DNA from 2 places in the Actinokineospora guangxiensis genome. Region 1 is predicted to be linked to the other one. Evidence: riboswitches for the same ligand, from Rfam matches in the RefSeq annotation. Region 1 holds a riboswitch; the other holds the start of a gene.

Region 1 (6,276 bases):
CAGATCACCATGGCCGAGGACATCGGCCTCGGCGGGCGCGCGGGCTACTACGACGGCATCGGCGCCGCGCGCGACGTCATCCAGAACCACCTGCTGCAACTGCTCGCCCTGACGGCGATGGAGGAGCCGGTCTCCTTCAGCCCGTCGGCGCTGCGCACCGAGAAGATCAAGATCCTGGAGGCGACCAGGGCGACCGGCCCGTTCGCCGAGACCACCGCGCGCGGGCAGTACGCGGGCGGCTGGCAGGGCGGGCAGAAGGTGCCCGGCCTGCTGCAGGAGGAGGGCTTCGCCAAGGACTCGATCACCGAGACCTACGCGGCGATCACCCTGGAGGTCAACACCCGCCGCTGGGCCGGGGTGCCGTTCTACCTGCGCACCGGCAAGCGCCTGGGCCGCCGCGTCACCGAGATCGCGGTGGTGTTCAAACGCGCCCCGCACCTGCCGTTCGACCAGACCGCCACCGAGGAGCTGGGGCAGAACGCGCTGGTCGTGCGGGTGCAGCCGGACGAGGGCGTGACCATGCGGTTCGGCTCGAAGGTGCCGGGCAGCACGATGGAGGTCCGCGACGTGTCGATGGACTTCAGCTACGGGCACGCCTTCACCGAGTCCTCCCCCGAGGCCTACGAGCGGCTGATCCTGGACGTGCTGCTGGGCGAGCCCTCCCTGTTCCCGGTGAACAAGGAGGTCGAGCTGAGCTGGCAGATCCTGGAGCCGGTCCTGAAGTACTGGAAGACCGCGGGCAAGCCCGAGGACTACCCGGCGGGCACCTGGGGCCCGCCATCAGCTGATCAGATGCTGGCGCGCACCAGCAGGCACTGGAGGCGGCCGTGATCATCGACCTGCCCTCGACCACCACGTCGCAGGTCAACACCAAGCTCGTCCAGGTGCGCGAGCAGGGCGGGGCGAACACGCTCGGCCGCGTGCTCACCCTGGTCATCGTCACCGACGACGGCGAGCGCACCGAGGACGCGATCGACGCGGCCAACGAGGCCAGCCGCGAGCACCCGTGCCGGGTGATCGTGGTGGCCCGCGGCGCGCGCAAGGCCGCGGCCCGCCTGGACGCGCAGATCCGCGTCGGCGGGGACGCCGGGGCCAGCGAGGTCGTCGTGCTGCGCCTGTACGGCGCGCTGGCCGACGAGGGCGCCTCCTGCGTCATCCCGCTGCTGCTGCCGGACGCCCCGGTCGTGGCCTGGTGGCCCTTCGAGGCGCCCGCCAAGCCCGCCGACGACCCGATCGGCAAGCTGGCGACGCGCCGGATCACCGACTCGGCCGCCGACCGCAACCCGATCAAGGCGCTGGAGGTGCGGCAGAAGAACTACGCCGAGGGCGACACCGACCTGGCGTGGACGCGGCTGACGCTGTGGCGCGCGGTGCTGGCCGCGGCGCTGGACCTGCCGCCGTACGAGAAGATCAGCGCGGCGACGGTGACCGGCGAGGGCGACTCGCCGTCGACGGACCTGCTGGCGGCGTGGCTGGCCTCGCGGCTGCGGGTGCCGGTGCGCCGGGTCAAGACGACCACCGGGCAGGGCATCTGCACGGTCGTGCTGGAGCGCAAGTCCGGCGTGGTCGAGCTGGACCGCCCGGACGGCAAGGTCGGCACGCTGACCCAGCCCGGCCAGCCGTCGCGCCGGGTGGCGCTGCAGCGCCGTGAGATCCGCGACTGCCTGGCCGAGGAGCTGCGCAGGCTCGACCCGGACGAGATCTACGAGAGCACGCTGAAGTCGCTGACGAAGGTCGACCGCGCCCGCGCCGCCGCCAAGCCGAAGGCCAGGGCGGAGGCCAAGTCCGAGCCACCGGCGGAGCCGAAGCCGCCCGCCAAGCGCGCCAAGGCCGTCGCCGCCGCCCGCTCCGGCCCGGCGGAGAAGGCCGCGCACCCGGCGTCCCCGCCGCGCAAGACCGCCAAGAAGAAGGCCGCGTCGTGACCCGCCGGGTCGACGTGCACCCGACCCCGGACGCGCTGGCCGAGGCCGCCGCCGCCCTGCTGCTCACGCGGCTGGCGGCGGCCCAGGCCGAGCGCGGCTCGGCGTCGCTGGCCCTGACCGGCGGCCGCACGGGCATCGCGGTCCTGGAGCGCGTCCGCGACTCCCCCGCCCGCTCCAGCGTCGACTGGTCCGCTGTGGACATCTACTGGGGCGACGAGCGCTTCCTGCCCGCGGGCGACCCGGAGCGCAACGAGACCCAGGCCCGCGCGGCCCTGCTCGACCACATCCCGGTCGACCCGGCCCGGGTCCACCCGATGCCCCCCTCCGACGGCGACTTCGGCGACGACCCGGACGCCGCCGCCGCGGCGTACGCGGCGGTGGTCGAGGGCAAGCTCGCCTTCGACGTGCACCTGGTCGGCGTGGGCGAGGAAGGCCACACCCTCTCGGTCTTCCCCGACTCCCCCGCCGTCCACGAGACCGAACGCACCGTGGTCGCCGTCCGCGACTGCCCGAAACCCCCGCCGACGCGCGTCAGCCTGACCCTGACGGCCGCCAGGCAGTCCCGCGAGGTCTGGCTGATGACGACGGGCGCGAACAAGGCCGAGCCGGTGGCGGCGGCCTTGGCGGGCGCCTCCGAGGTGGACATCCCGGCAGCCGGGGCGCGCGGCAAGGACCTGACGCTGTGGCTCCTCGACACCGACGCCGCAGCAGGCAGGCGCAACGGCTGAGAGCCGGACGCGGCACCGGATCGCGCGGTCGGGCCGTCGCGTGGGCAATCCCACGACACGCCGCCACAACATGTGGGTGAAGTGTCGACGTTCCGGCCCATGTATTGTGCCTCGTTAGCTGGTTCGGCCACCTCCTCGCAGGGGTGGCCGTCGCAAGAGGGAACCCGGTGCGAGTCCGGGACTGCCCCGCAGCGGTGAACGGGAACGACCGCCGTCAATGAAGCACTGGGCCGCCAGGCCCGGGAAGCGACGGCCAGTAGGAGCGCCTCGACAAGGCGTGCGCCCGTGAGTCCGAAGACCTGCCAGCACCCGCGCGCAGCCGTGCGCGGGGTGTCCGCGGCCCCGAGGGAGGGCGCGAGGACGTGCGGCCGGTGCCGCCCTCCTCGCCTGTCCTCGTGGGCCTGGCTCGCGAGGAGAGGGCTTTGACGGTCTCGGATACCCGGACCACGATGCGCGTGCGCAAGCGCGACGGCGCGCTGGAACCGGTCGACCTCGACAAGATCGTCAGCGCGGTGCGCCGCTGCGCCGACGGGTTGTCCGATGTGGACCCGATGCGGGTCGCCACCCGCACGGTCAGCGGGCTCTACGACGGGGCGACCACCGCCGAGCTGGACCGGCTGGCCATCCAGACCGCGGCTGAGCTGGTGGCCGAGGAGCCGCAGTACTCCAAGCTCGCCGCCGGTCTGCTGGCCGCCTACATCGGCGAGGAGGTGCGCGGGCAGGGCGTCGGCTCCTTCAGCGAGGGGGTCGCGCTGGGGCACGCCGAGGGGCTGATCGGCGACGAGACCGCGGCGTTCGTCAGCAAGCACGCAGAGGAGCTGGACGCGGCGATCGTCGCCGACGCCGATCGCCGCTTCGAGTACTTCGGCCTGCGCACCGTCTACGACCGCTACCTGCTGCGCCACCCGGCCACGCGCGCGGTCGTGGAGACCCCGCAGCACTGGCTGCTGCGCGTGGCGTGCGGCCTGTCCCGCGACTGGGAGGAGGCCGTCGACTTCTACCGGCTGATGTCCTCGCTGGCCTACCTGCCCAGCTCCCCCACCCTGTTCAACTCCGGCACCCGGCACACCCAGATGTCCTCGTGCTACCTGCTGGACTCCCCGCGCGACGAGCTGGAGTCGATCTACGAGCGCTACGCCCAGGTGGCGCGGCTGTCGAAGTTCGCGGGCGGGATCGGGGTGCAGTGGTCGCGGGTGCGCTCCCGCGGCGCGCTGATCCGCGGCACCAACGGGCACTCCAACGGGATCGTGCCGTGGCTGCGGACGCTGGACGCCTCGGTGGCCGCGGTCAACCAGGGCGGCCGGCGCAAGGGCGCGGCCTGCGTGTACCTGGAGCCGTGGCACCCGGACGTGCTGGAGTTCCTTGAGCTGCGCGACAACACCGGCGAGGACGCGCGCCGCACGCACAACCTGAACCTGGCCAACTGGATTCCCGACGAGTTCATGCGCCGGGTGGAGGCCGACACCGACTGGTCGCTGTTCGACCCCGACGAGGTCCCCGAGCTGACCGACCTGTGGGGCGAGCGCTTCGACGAGGCCTACCGGGCCGCCGAGCTTGCCGGGCGCGCGGCGCGCACGGTCAAGGCGCGCGACCTCTACGGCCGGATGATCCGCACGCTCGCCCAGACCGGCAACGGCTGGATGACGTTCAAGGACACCGCGAACCGGACCTGCAACCAGACCGCGTCGCCGGAGAACGTGGTGCACCTGTCGAACCTGTGCACCGAGATCCTGGAGATCACCTCCGACAGCGAGACCGCCGTCTGCAACCTGGGCTCGGTCAACCTGGGCGCGCACGTGCTCGGGTCCGGCATGGACTGGGACCGGCTGCGCGAGACCGTGCGCACGGCCGTCACCTTCCTCGACCGGGTGATCGACATCAACTACTACCCGACCGAGGAGGCCGCGCGCTCCAACCCGCGCTGGCGGCCCGTCGGCCTGGGCGTGATGGGCCTGCAGGACGTGTTCTTCCGGCTGCGCCTGCCCTTCGACTCCCCCGAGGCGCGCGAGCTGTCCACCCGTGTCGCCGAGGAGATCTACCTGACGGCGCTGGAGACCTCGGCCGCGCTGGCGGCCCAGGCGGGCCCGCACCCGTCCTACGAGCTGACCAGGGCCGCGCAGGGCCAGTTGCAGCCGGACCTCTGGGGCGTCACGCCGACGCAGACCGAGCGCTGGTCGGCGCTGCGCGCCCGGGTCGCCAAGGTGGGCCTGCGCAACTCGCTGCTGATCGCCGTCGCCCCCACGGCGACGATCGCCTCCATCGCGGGCTGCTTCGAGTGCATCGAGCCGCAGGTGTCGAACGCGTTCAAGCGCGAGACGCTGTCCGGGGAGTTCCTGCAGGTCAACTCCTACCTGGTGGCCGAGCTGAAGAAGCGCGGCCTGTGGACCGCCGACATCCGGGCCAGGCTCAAGCGCGACGACGGCTCCGTGCAGGGCATCACCGAGCTGCCCGAGGACGTCCGCGCGCTGTTCCGCACCGCGTGGGAGCTGCCGCAGCGCGCCCTGATCGACATCGCCGCCGCGCGCGGCGCCTACATCGACCAGAGCCAGTCGCTCAACCTGTTCGTCGCCTCGCCGACGATCGGGAAGCTGTCCTCGATGTACCTCTACGCCTGGAAAGCCGGGCTGAAGACCACGTACTACCTGCGCTCGCGCCCCGCGACGCGCATCCAGCAGGCCACCGTCCCGACCAGCGCCGCGCCCGCCGCGCCGACCGCCGAGGCGATCGCCTGCTCCCTGGAGAACCCCGAGTCCTGCGAGGCATGCCAGTGACCACCGCCGACACCCCCACCCGCACCCGCGACGCCGCCCTGCTCGACCCGGGCATGGACCTCACGCTGCGGCCGATGCGCTACCCGCTGTTCTACGACCGCTTCCGTGACGCGATCAAGAACACCTGGACCGTCGAGGAGGTCGACCTGCACAGCGACCTCGCCGACCTGAACAAGCTCTCCGACGCCGAGCGGCACCTGGTCAACCGCCTGGTCGCGTTCTTCGCCACCGGCGACACGATCGTGGCCAACAACCTCGTGCTGAACCTCTACGAGCACATCAACGCCCCCGAGGCCCGGCTGTACCTGTCGCGGCAGCTGTTCGAGGAGGCCGTGCACGTCCAGTTCTACCTGACGCTGCTGGACACCTACCTGCCCGATGAGGACGAGCGCGCCGCCGCGTTCGACGCGGTGGAGAACATCCCGTCGATCAGGGACAAGGCCGAGTTCTGCTTCAAGTGGATCGACTCGATCGACAGCCTGAACCGGCTGGAGACCAAGGCCGACCGCCGCTCGTTCCTGCTGAACCTGATCTGCTTCGCCGCCTGCATCGAGGGCCTGTTCTTCTACGGCGCGTTCGCCTACGTCTACTTCCTGCGCTCGCGCGGCCTGCTCAACGGCCTCGCCTCGGGCACCAACTGGGTGTTCCGCGACGAGTCGATGCACATGGCCTTCGCCTTCGACGTGGTCGACGTGGTGCGCCGCGAGGAGCCGGACCTCTTTGACGACGAGCTCAACGCCCAGGTCGTGGAGATGATCTCCGACGCCGTCGACGCCGAGACCCGCTTCGCCGAGGACCTGCTGGTCGGCGGCGTGGCGGGCATGTCGGTGGCCGACATGCGCGCCTACCTTGAGC
Region 2 (6,276 bases), on a different contig from region 1:
GCGGTGATGACCAGCGGCGGGGACACCCGCACCGTCGTCTCCCCGCACTCCAGGACCAGCAGGCCCCGCTCGAAGCAGCCCTGCTGCACCGCCGCCGACTGCGCCGCGGTGCGGAACTCGACGCCGATCATCAGCCCGACCCCGCGCACGTCGGTGACCACCGACGGGTGCCGGGCGGCCAGGTCGCGCAGACCCTCGGTGAGCACCGCGCCGACCTTCGCGGCGTTGTCCAGCAGCCCCTCGTCCCGGATGACCTCCAGCGTGGCCAGGGCCGCGGCGCACGGCACCGGGCTGCCGCCGTAGGTGGAGCCGTGCGCGCCCGCGCCCCAGCTCTCCATCAGCTCGGCGCGGGCGATGAACGCGCCGAGCGGAAGGCCCGACGCCAGGCCCTTGGCGCTGATCAGCACGTCCGGGGCGACACCTGCGTGCTCGATCGCCCACATCGCGCCCGTGCGGCCCATGCCGGACTGCACCTCGTCGGCGACGAGCAGGATGCCGTGCCGGTCGCACAGCTCGCGCAGCCGCCGCATCCACCCCTGCGGCGGGACGAGGTAGCCGCCCTCGCCCTGGATCGGCTCGACGAACACCGCGGCGACCTCGCTCGGGTCGACCTGGTGGCGGAAAAGCGTGTTCTCCAGGAAGTCGAAGGTCAGATCCTCATCGTGCGAGCGCGCGCCGGTCTCGGGGTCCCGGACGCTCCAGGCGTACGGGGCGTGCAGCACGCCGGGCACCAGCGGGCCGAAACCCTTGTGGTACTTGGCTTTCGAGGCGGTCAACGTGACCGCGCCGTAGGTGCGGCCGTGGAACGCGCCGAAGAACGAGATCACGTACGGGCGGCCGGTGGCGTGCCGGACCAGCTTCAGCGCGCCGTCGACGGCCTCGGCGCCGGAGTTGGTGAGGAACACCCGCACCGGTCCGGGCATCGGCGCGGTGGCGGCGAGCGCGGCGCAGGTCTGGGAGTACACCGGCAGGTAGAAGTCGCTGGCCGAGTAGTGCAGCAGCTCGGCCGCCTGCGCCTGGACGGCGGCGACGACCGCCGGATGGGTGTGGCCGGTGGAGTTCACCGCGATGCCCGCGTTGAAGTCCAGGAACAGGTTGCCGTCCACGTCCTCGATGACGCAGCCGGAGGCGCGGCGCGGGGCCAGCGGGTAGGCGCGCGGCAGCGACGGGCTGGTGATCGCGGTGTCGGCGGCGAGGATCTCGCGCGCGAGCGGCCCGGGCAGCTCGGTGCGCACGTCGGGCACGGGCCTGCCCGTGTCGAGGGAAGGCGTGTCGGGGGAAGCCGTGTTGATGGAAGTCACCGGGCCACCACCGTTCGGGACTGCTCGCGCAGGTAGAGCTGCACGTAGTGGGGTCCGCCCCCGGCTTTGCCGCTGCTGCCCGAGCCTTTCCAGCCGCCGAAGGGCTGCACGCCCGGCCAGGCGCCGGTGGTCGCGCCCGCGGCGCGGTTGACGTAGACGACCCCGGCTTCGATCTCGTCCAGGAAGCGCTCGATCTCGGCGTCGTCGCCGGAGAAGAAGCCCGCGGTGAGTCCGTAGTCGGTGGCGTTGGCCAGGGTGATCGCCTCGTCGAGGGAGTCCACCGCGACGACGGCGACGAACGGCACGAACAGCTCATCGCGCAGGAGCGGGTCGTCGGCGGGCAGCCCGGTGACGACGGTCGGGGTGACGAAGTGCCCGCGCGAGCGGCCTTCGTCGGGGCGCAGGACGTCGCCGCCGACGACGATCCTGCCGTGCTCGCGGGCGTGGTCGACGGCGGCGGTGTAGCGGGCGACGGCGGCGGCGTCGATGACCGGGCCGAGGAAGACCGCGCGCTGGGTGGGGTCGCCGACGACGAGCGCGTCGGCCTCGGCGGCCAGCGCGGCGAGGAAGTCGTCAACGACCTCGCGCTGGACGTAGACGCGCGAGCAGGCCGAGCACTTCTGCCCGGACAGGCCGAACGCCGAGCGGGCCACCCCGGCGGCGGCGACGGCCAGGTCGGCCGACGCGGTGACCACGGCGGCGTTCTTGCCACCGGTCTCGGTGATCACCGGCTTCGGGAAGCGCCGGGAGAAGCGGGCGCGCACCAGCGCGCCGGTCGCGGTGGAGCCGGTGAAGGTGAGCCCGGCGACGCCATCGTGCTCGACCAGGGCTTGGCCGACCTCGTCCCCGCCGGGCAGCAGGTGCGCGACGCCGGCGGGGATTCCCGCGTCGATCAGGCAGTCGTGCAGCTTGGCCGCGGTGAAGGTGCCCTGCGGGCTCGGCTTGATGAGCACGGGGTTGCCCGCGACGAGCGCCGCGCCCGCGGGACCGGCGGCGAGCGCCATCGGGAAGTTGAAGGGGCTGATCACCGCCCACGGACCGTAGGGGCGCAGGACGCTGCTGGTCGTCTCGGCGGGCGAGAGCGTGTCCATCGGCGCGGTGAACCCGTCGGCGGCTTCGTACTGGTCGCAGTAGTAGCGGATCAGGTCGGCGGACTCCTCGACGTCGCCGAGTGCCTCCAGCCGGTTCTTGCCGACCTCCATGCTCATCAGCGCGGCCAGTTCGGGCGCGCGCTCGCTGATGAGGTCGGCGGCCCGGCGCAGCAGGGCGACCCGCTCGGCCCACGGCGTGCGGCGCCACCGGCCGAACGCCGCGGCGGCGGAGCGCACCGCGTCGTCGGTGTCCTCCGGGGTCGCGGCGTGCGCCGTGCACAGCCGGATCGCGGTGTCGCTGGGGCTGGTGACCGCGAACGCCGCCCCGGCGGTCCTGGCCTCCCCGGCGACCTTCGTCGGGATGGTCGCGCCCAGCCAGGACTTGGCGACCCTCAGACCCTCCTCGTAGGAGGTGTGCAGATCCTCGTTGTCGGCCGACAACGTCGCATACGTAACGCGAACGCGCGCAGTCATGCGGTTTCGCTCCATCCTCGTGGACCAACCGTGTTCCCGCGAGCGGTGGCCTGGCTCCCGGGCTCGCGCCCGGTCACAGTGGCGGGACCGCGCCGGATTCGCACCGGACTTCCCCGCTCCGCGGTCTGACACCCGATGTATAGTCCAGGTTCGTATCAAGAACAAGTGTGCGCTATGCGAACACGGAGGCGTGATGGCGCGGATCACCGCCCTCGCCGACGCCGTCGCCGACCTCGTGCGCGACGGCGACAGCGTGGCCATGGAGGGGTTCACCCACCTCATCCCGATGGCGGCCGGGCTGGAGGTCATCCGGCAGGGCCGCCGGGATCTCACCCTGGTCAGGATGACCCCGGACCTCGTCTACGACCGGCTCATCGGCGCGGGCTGCGCCCGCAAGCTGGTGTTCTCCTGGGGCGGCAACCCCGGCGTCGGCTCGCTGCACCGGTTCCGCGACGCCGTCGAGCACGGCTGGCCGGGGCCGCTGGAGCTGGAGGAGCACAGCCACGCGGGGATGGCCAACCGCTATGTCGCGGGCGCGTCGGGACTGCCGTTCGCGGTGCTGCGCGGCTACACCGGCACCGACCTGCCGGGAGTGACCGCGACGATCGCGACCGTGACCTGCCCGTTCACCGGGGAGGAGCTGTCGGCGGTGCCCGCGCTGAACCCGGACGTGGCCATCGTGCACGCCCAGCGCGCCGACCGGGCGGGCAACGTGCAGCTGTGGGGCCTGGTCGGCGTGCAGAAGGAGGCCGTCCTGGCGGCGAAGCGGAGCCTGGTCACCGTCGAGGAGGTCGTGGACGAGCTGACCCCGGTGCCGGGGGCCGTCGTGCTGCCCGGCTGGGCGGTCGACGTCGTCGCCGAGGTGCCCGGCGGGGCGCACCCCTCCTACGCGCAGGGCTACTCCGAGCGCGACAACGACGAGTACCGGCGCTGGGACGCGATCAGCCGCGACCGCGCCGCGTTCACCGCCTGGCTGGAGGGAATCCGGTGACGCCCACCCCCGACGAGACGATGACCGTCTCCGCCGCCCGCGCGCTCGCGGGCGCGATAACCTGCTTCGTGGGCATCGGACTGCCCTCCACCGCCGCGAACCTGGCCCGCCGCACGCACAGCCCCGACCTCGTCCTGATCTACGAGTCCGGCGCGCTCGGCGCCAAGCCCGGCCACCTGCCCGCCAGCATCGGCGACGGCGTGCTCGCCGAGACGGCCGACGCCGTCGTGGGCGTCGCCGAGGTGTTCAACTACTGGCTTCAGCCCGGCCGCATCGGCGTCGGCTTCCTGGGCGCCGCCCAGCTCGACCGGAGCGGGGCGATCAACACCACGGTCGTCGGCGACTACCATGCGCCCGGAGTCCGGTTGCCCGGCGCGGGCGGTGCGCCGGAGATCGCGTCCGGCTGCCGGGAGGTGTTCGTCGTGCTGCGCCACACGCCGAGGGCGCTCGTCGAGCGGGTCGACTTCGTGACCACGCGGGGACGAGGCCCGTCGCTGGTGATCACCGACCTCGGGGAGCTGCGACCGGAGGGCGGGGAGCTGGTGCTGACCGCCCTGCACCCCGGCGTGGACCTCGCGCGGGCGAAGGCGATGACCGGCTGGGAACTGCGGGTCGCGCCGGACCTCGCTGTCACACCCGCCCCGACCGGGGACGAGCTGTCCGCCCTGCGCGCCCTCAAGGCAGCCACCGGGTGAGCGAGCACCACGTGCAGTCACTGGCCCGCGGCCTCGCGGTGATCAGGGCCTTCGGCCCGGACGCCGCCGAGCTGACGCTGAGCGACGTCGCCCGGCGCACCGACCTCACCAGAGCGGCGGCCCGGCGTTTCCTGCTGACCCTGGTCGACCTCGGCTACGTGCGCAGCGACGGCAGGCAGTTCGCCCTGACCCCGCGCGTGCTGGAGCTGGGCTACGCCTACCTGTCCGGCCAGACCCTGCCGGAGATCGCGACCCCGCACCTGGAAGCCCTCTCGGCCGAGGTCGGCGAGTCCTGCTCGGTGTCGGTGCTCGACGGCGCCGACATCGTCTACGTCGCCCGCCATGAGGCGTCGCGCATCATGAGCGTGCGCATCGCCGTCGGCACCCGCTTCCCCGCCTACCCCACCTCCATGGGCCGCGTCCTGCTCGCCGACCTCCCCCAGCCGGACCTCGACGCCATCCTCGCCGCCCTCCCCGACACCGGCCCCACCCCGAAGACCACCACCTCCGAGTCCGACCTGCGCACCGTCCTGGCCACCGTCAGCGCCCAGGGCTGGGCACTGGTGGACCAGGAACTGGAAGTCGGCCTCCGCGCCATCGCCGCCCCCATCCGCGACCGCACGGGCCGCGCCGTCGCCGCCGCCAACATCTCCACCCAGGCAGGCCGCACCACCCTGGACCACGCCCGCCGCGTCCTGCTCCCCCGTCTCCTGGACGCCTGCCGCGCCATCGAGGCCGACCTCAGCCGCTGACCGCCGCCCGCACATCGGCGACGCTCAGGCGAGCCTGGCGCGGATCGCCACGACGGCATCGTCGCGCGCCGAGACGTCCCGCTCGAGGATGGTCGTCGTCCGCCGCCGCGCGACGATGAACACCGCCTCAGCGCCGTCCCGCCGCCGGATGCGCAACCACGCGGGCCTGCCGCCACCCGGCTCGACCGCAGCGATCTCGGCGACCGGAAACCGATGTGTGCGACCGAATCCGGCCAGCGGGATGAACTCCACGACGTGGCTGATGACAGGGACGGACCGGACACCCCGGTCGGGGTGCGGGTGCTGGCGGCCAAGGACCCGATGGCCCGCGCTCAGCGTGGGCGCGGGTCGAGGAGACCTGGGCCGCGACGCTCGACCGGGTCGCGGGGATGCCGCCGGGCACGGAGGACATCTCCATCGATGGGGAGTGGACGTTCGCCCAGGACGTTCGCCACCTCATCATGGCCACCGACACGTGGTTCCGGCGCGGGGTGATGGGCATCGAGCAGCCGTTCCACCCGATCGGCCAGCCGAACGCCGAGTACGAGACCGACGGTCTCGACATGTCGGTCTTCGCCGGGGGCATACCGCCCCTCGCCAAAGCCCTGGAGGTGCACGCCGAGCGGGTGTCGAGTGGGAGCACCACCGGTACGCGGTCCGGGACCTCGACGCGATCGGACCCTAGGCGACCCCACTCGCCCCAGCGGGGTCGCCGCCCATTCCCGGTGCGGCGGACAAGCCCGCTTGCTGTCCACAGAGGAACGGCCGTGGCTCGGCGACATCGCCGATCCGCGGCCGGAATCCGCTGTGGATGGACCGCGCCGGCCCCTGGAGTGAGAGTCCGACCGGCGCGGTCCACCTGAGCGACACGCGTCCTGCCAGTGACCAGGACGCCGTCGGCTCAGTTCGTGGGCGTCAGCTCGTGGGCATCAGCACGGTGTCGATCAGGTACACGGTGGCGTTGGCGGTCTT

What was found. Region 1 has a riboswitch for cobalamin ahead of ACFPM7_RS13270 (ribonucleoside-diphosphate reductase subunit alpha). Riboswitches for the same ligand answer to the same signal wherever they lie in the genome.
Region 2: another riboswitch for cobalamin. It lies ahead of ACFPM7_RS14390 (aldehyde dehydrogenase family protein); the one in region 1 lies ahead of ACFPM7_RS13270 (ribonucleoside-diphosphate reductase subunit alpha).

The regions. Positions count from the first base shown of each region.
Region 1 covers NZ_JBHSKF010000005.1:180,224-186,499, reverse strand. Annotated here, with positions in the region: gene zwf (glucose-6-phosphate dehydrogenase) at 1-831, shown strand, start outside; gene opcA (glucose-6-phosphate dehydrogenase assembly protein OpcA) at 828-1,922, shown strand; gene pgl (6-phosphogluconolactonase) at 1,919-2,650, shown strand; cobalamin riboswitch at 2,753-2,971, shown strand; gene ACFPM7_RS13270 (ribonucleoside-diphosphate reductase subunit alpha) at 3,073-5,421, shown strand; gene ACFPM7_RS13265 (ribonucleotide-diphosphate reductase subunit beta) at 5,412-6,276, shown strand, end outside.
Region 2 covers NZ_JBHSKF010000006.1:240-6,515, reverse strand. Annotated here, with positions in the region: gene ACFPM7_RS14395 (aminotransferase class III-fold pyridoxal phosphate-dependent enzyme) at 1-1,301, opposite strand, end outside; gene ACFPM7_RS14390 (aldehyde dehydrogenase family protein) at 1,298-2,866, opposite strand; adenosylcobalamin (AdoCbl) riboswitch at 2,865-3,003, opposite strand; gene ACFPM7_RS14385 (CoA transferase subunit A) at 3,060-3,857, shown strand; gene ACFPM7_RS14380 (CoA-transferase subunit beta) at 3,878-4,552, shown strand; gene ACFPM7_RS14375 (IclR family transcriptional regulator domain-containing protein) at 4,549-5,304, shown strand; gene ACFPM7_RS14370 (hypothetical protein) at 5,329-5,556, opposite strand; partial or broken gene ACFPM7_RS14365 (DinB family protein) at 5,664-6,167, shown strand; partial or broken gene ACFPM7_RS14360 (fasciclin domain-containing protein) at 6,220-6,276, opposite strand, start outside.